DNA from 2 places in the Paenibacillus sp. FSL W7-1332 genome. Region 2 is predicted to be linked to the other one. Evidence: predicted binding sites of a transcription regulator. Region 2 holds the regulator's gene; the other holds the start of a gene.
What was found. The regulator CtsR, encoded in region 2, represses protease genes until heat stress. The targets are predictions, from matches to a motif close to ATGGTCAATAAAGGTCAAACA.

Region 1 (2,207 bases), 960 kb from region 2:
TACTATAGCTTGCTTAGAAACATGATGTTGTCCTGATGTAACACTGTGCTGGAACGAGTTACGAAAATCCCTTGATCATGGAACGTGGAGAGTGTATTCTCCTTTCCTGCGATCAAGGGGTTTTTCGTTTATCTAGTGGCTCGCCTCCGTGCATTATTAGGCCTTACGCAATCCGGTTGCCCGCCCAAAGGAAGCTTGCACGGGCCTTCCTCTATTCCCCTCCCCACAAGTTAAGGCAGGTCTTTTAGGAGGGGAGAGCCCTTACCGTTTTAAGTTTTTTGAAAAAATCGTACCAAAGTGAGAGTATCCTTGGAGGAGCAACGCGTTCGCCTTTGAACTCGGGAAACCTCAGTTAACCATATTCATTCCAGTTTCCCGAGTTCAACAGCGACCGGAGGGGATACTCTCACTACCCTAAATCAAAGTTTTCTAAGAATTCCCCTTCGGAGGATAAGAAAGGGCAGGCACCGGATAACGGCGCCTGCCCTTTACTTCATTTCTTTTATAAGCCTTGCGGTGGTGTATTCTCTAATACTTGATCAATCAGACCGTATTCTTTGGCTTCGTCAGCCGTCATGAAGTAGTCACGATCGGTATCCTTCTCAATGCGCTCCAGCGGTTGGCCCGTGCGATCGGACAGGATGCGGTTCAGCTTGTCGCGCATTTTGAGGATGCGGCGAGCACGGATCTCAATATCCGTGGCTTGACCTTGTGCGCCGCCGAGCGGCTGGTGAATCATAATCTCGCTGTTAGGCAGACCGTAGCGTTTGCCTTTAGCGCCTGCGTTGAGCAGGAATGCGCCCATGGAAGCAGCCATGCCGACACAGATCGTCGAAACGTCCGGCTTAATGAACTGCATCGTATCGAATATCGCCATACCTGCGGTAATGGAACCGCCAGGACTGTTGATGTAAAGATGAATATCCTTCTCAGGATCCTCAGCCGACAAGAACAGCATTTGGGCAATGATGGAATTGGCGACCACGTCATTTACGTCGGAGCCGAGGAAGATAATGCGGTCTTTCAGCAATCTGGAATAGATGTCGTACGCCCGCTCACCGCGGTTGCTTTGTTCAACGACCATAGGTATAAAACTCACGTGGAAAACCTCCTCTTAAGTACCTCATATAAATACTGTTACCGTATTACCCACATGATAAACAATTTAAATCAAAAAGTCAAAGATAGTCAAACTATTGGGTAAAAAAAAGAGCCGTCATGGGCGCTTTAGGGTAATCAGTATAGAGAATAAAAGTTATAATGGCGCGCCCGCGAGGAATCGAACCTCGATCTCAGGCTCCGGAGGCCTACGTCATATCCATTGGACCACGGGCGCAAAAAAAATTAGCAACGAAGTTGATTATACCGCATCTATTTAAAAAATACAATAGCAGACAAAACTTTGTTCCTATTATATAGACGAGCCAGTACTTGGCCATAATGTATAAGAATGCCCGGGGCAGAGAAATATACTTTCGGACACTTGCAACCGGCATAATTATTGGTTAGAATAAAGGTGGGACTTAAAAAGTTCAACTGGGACATTTTACGACCAGCTAGAGGAGAGCCGAGACGAAGTTTGCAGGAGTGGAATGCATGCGTAACCTATTAGAAATACAAGAGCAGCTTCTGCCGGATCTGATGGACACTCTTAAACGAAGGTATACCATCCTTCATCAGATCAAGTTGTCCGGAATTGTTGGCCGAAGAACATTGGCTTCATCACTCTCGATGACCGAGCGTGTTCTCAGAGCAGAGACTGATCTTCTGAAAGCGCAGGGGCTGATCGAGATTGAAACGCTTGGCATGCGCATCAGCAGCTCAGGGATATGCTTGCTGGAGGAGCTGGAGCCGGTCATGAATGAGTTATTCGGACTGGTTGAACTGGAAGAGAAGATTCGTCAGGCTTACGGGCTTCGTAAAGTGGTCATTATTCCCGGTGACAGCGAGTCATCTCCGGAAGTCAAACGTGAGCTTGGCCGGGCCGGAGCAAGAACGTTGCTAAGCTTTGTCCAAGATGGAGATACGATTGCCGTAACCGGCGGCTCCACGCTCGCCGAAGTGGCCGAGCAGATGTCCTCTTTGCCAGGCGGCGAACCGCTGACAAGCACTTGGTTTGTGCCAGCGCGGGGCGGTCTTGGGGAGAGCGTGGAGATTCAAGCGAACACCATTGCTTCCAAGATGGCAAAGCGCGTTGGAGCTGAGTA
Region 2 (2,207 bases):
TTTCCGCGCATCCACTCGCTCAGCGCCGAATCGGTAAACCGGAGATTAGACATCACGCATTCCTCCTACTAAAGTGCAAAATCTTACAATCTTATCCCTGAGCCATATTTCGCTCCAGCTCACGGATTTGGTCCCGGATCTCGGCAGCCGTTTCAAACTCCTCCTGCACGATCCGAATTTGAAGCTCCTTCTTAAGCTCATCAATTTGGCGTTTGATCTGAATCCGGCCACCTGTACGCTTTGGCACTTTGCCGACATGGGATGTTCCTCCATGGACTCGCTTAAACAATGGATCCAATCGATCCGAAAAGTATTTATAACACGAGCTGCAGCCGAACCGGCCAAGCTTGCTGAACTGGGAATACGTCATACCGCATTCTTCGCACTGCAGCGTCTGGGCCATTTTTGCGCCGGGGCTCTGGCCCTTGCCTGAAGGATCCAGATCCAGAAGACCTGACAGCAAACTGTGTATAGAAAAACCATTCGACGTGCCGGGGATCAATTCCCCTTTTTCGCGGGCACAGGTTTCACAAAAATGAAACTCCGTTTTCTCCCCGTTCACAATTTTGGTGAAATGAAGTGTCGCCGGCCGTTTACCGCATTCTTGGCATATCATAATCCGATGCCCCCTTACACAGACTCACTTACCTAATAAAGAAATAAGCATCGCCTTCATAATCCTTGCACGCAGCTCATCCCGATAAGGAAGCTTCACATTCAGGCACTCCCGTGAAATGGCGGCCCGCATCACGCTGGCCTCCCGCTTCGTTAAAAAACGGGACTCCTCTAGCTGGTAAATCAATCCTTCAGCCACCGTCTGGTCAATCATGCTGCCAATGGTATGATGAAGATGCTGCTGGAGTGCAGTATGCTGGGGAAGCTCGATACGTTGGATGCGTATGTACCCGCCCCCGCCGCGCTTGCTCTCGACAAGAAAGCCCTTCTCCAGCGTAAACCGTGTACTGATCACGTAGTTAATCTGGGAAGGAACGCAAGAAAATTGCTCCGCCAGATCGTTGCGTTGAATTTCAACGGTACCCTCCGGACTTTCCTGCAGTATGCTCTTCAGGTATTGTTCGATAATATCAGAGATATTACGCATTGGTCTGTTCATCCTCCACTGTTTGAAACGTTAAGACGGATAGTGATCTTACACGTCCGCACAGAGCCTTGCTTATACGTTAATTTTAACCTTAATCAAAACCAGCGAACCCTCTCGTTGACTTTGACTTTCTTTGACTTTGATCTCATTATAGCACATTTTTTCATTTTGCCAAGAGGTACTTCTCAATTTATCGCGCTTTGCCTTTATTATTATTGTACCCAGTTCTTTGATCGCTTATAGCCTCTTCTTCAAGAACAATTCATACAAAGGGCAACAAAAAAGAAGCAGCCTCCATACCGGTGAAAACCGGTTACAAGGCCACTTCTCCATATCATAATGCTGTATCGTGTCAAGCTTTAAGCGTCATAACTGATCAAGTAGTGCTGCAGCTCCGTATTGTAATAACCGATGCTGTATTCAATGATGCTGCCTGTCCCGTCATAAGAGGTTCTGAGCCGCTTCAGTAACGGAGAGCCTACACTTACTTCAAGCAAGGAGGCAGTCTCTTCATTTGCCACGGTTGCCAGGAAACGGTCGCGGAAATTCTCCAGCGTAATTTGACTTTCCTCGATGCGGTCATAGAGAGACGGTAGTTCGGTGGAACCGAACTCTTCACCCATATCCACTTGGGATGACACGTAGTGAGTGTAGTAAATAAAAGGACTCCCGTCCAGTAAATACAATCGTTCAATAAGCAGGCACTGCTCCCCGAATTTTAAGAACAGTTCGCTATCCGGCTCATTAAGCACCCATTCCGTCTTCAGGTGACGCTTCCGAATCTGGTGTCCTTCTTCGACCAGAATCTCGGTAAACAGCTTGCCTTTGGAAAGCTTGGAGAAGGAAGTATTCCGGGTCACAATCGTTCCTACCCCGCTCCGCTTCTCTACATATCCTTCCTGATACAACTCCTGGATCGCATTGCGGACCGTCATTTTGCTAACGTTAAATTCCTGCTCCAGCTGCGGCTCGGAAGGAATATGGGAGCCGAGTGGATATTCCCCATGCAGAATCCGATCTTTTATGATCTTCTTGATTTGCAAGTATAGCGGACCGTTCTTCCGCGTGATCGACATGCTTCTCCTACCTTTCCACGTCAGACATA

Region 1: clpP (ATP-dependent Clp endopeptidase proteolytic subunit ClpP) is a predicted target of CtsR. The motif match lies at 1,175-1,195, and genes of this name have one in related genera.

What each region holds. Positions count from the first base shown of each region.
Region 1 covers NZ_CP150209.1:229,656-231,862, forward strand. Annotated here, with positions in the region: gene clpP (ATP-dependent Clp endopeptidase proteolytic subunit ClpP) at 503-1,099, opposite strand; tRNA gene MKX98_RS01135 (tRNA-Arg) at 1,262-1,336, opposite strand; gene MKX98_RS01140 (sugar-binding domain-containing protein) at 1,597-2,207, shown strand, end outside.
Region 2 covers NZ_CP150209.1:6,786,424-6,788,630, forward strand. Annotated here, with positions in the region: gene MKX98_RS30995 (protein arginine kinase) at 1-53, opposite strand, end outside; gene MKX98_RS31000 (UvrB/UvrC motif-containing protein) at 92-616, opposite strand; gene MKX98_RS31005 (CtsR family transcriptional regulator) at 641-1,102, opposite strand; gene MKX98_RS31010 (GntR family transcriptional regulator) at 1,462-2,178, opposite strand; gene MKX98_RS31015 (sugar kinase) at 2,186-2,207, opposite strand, start outside.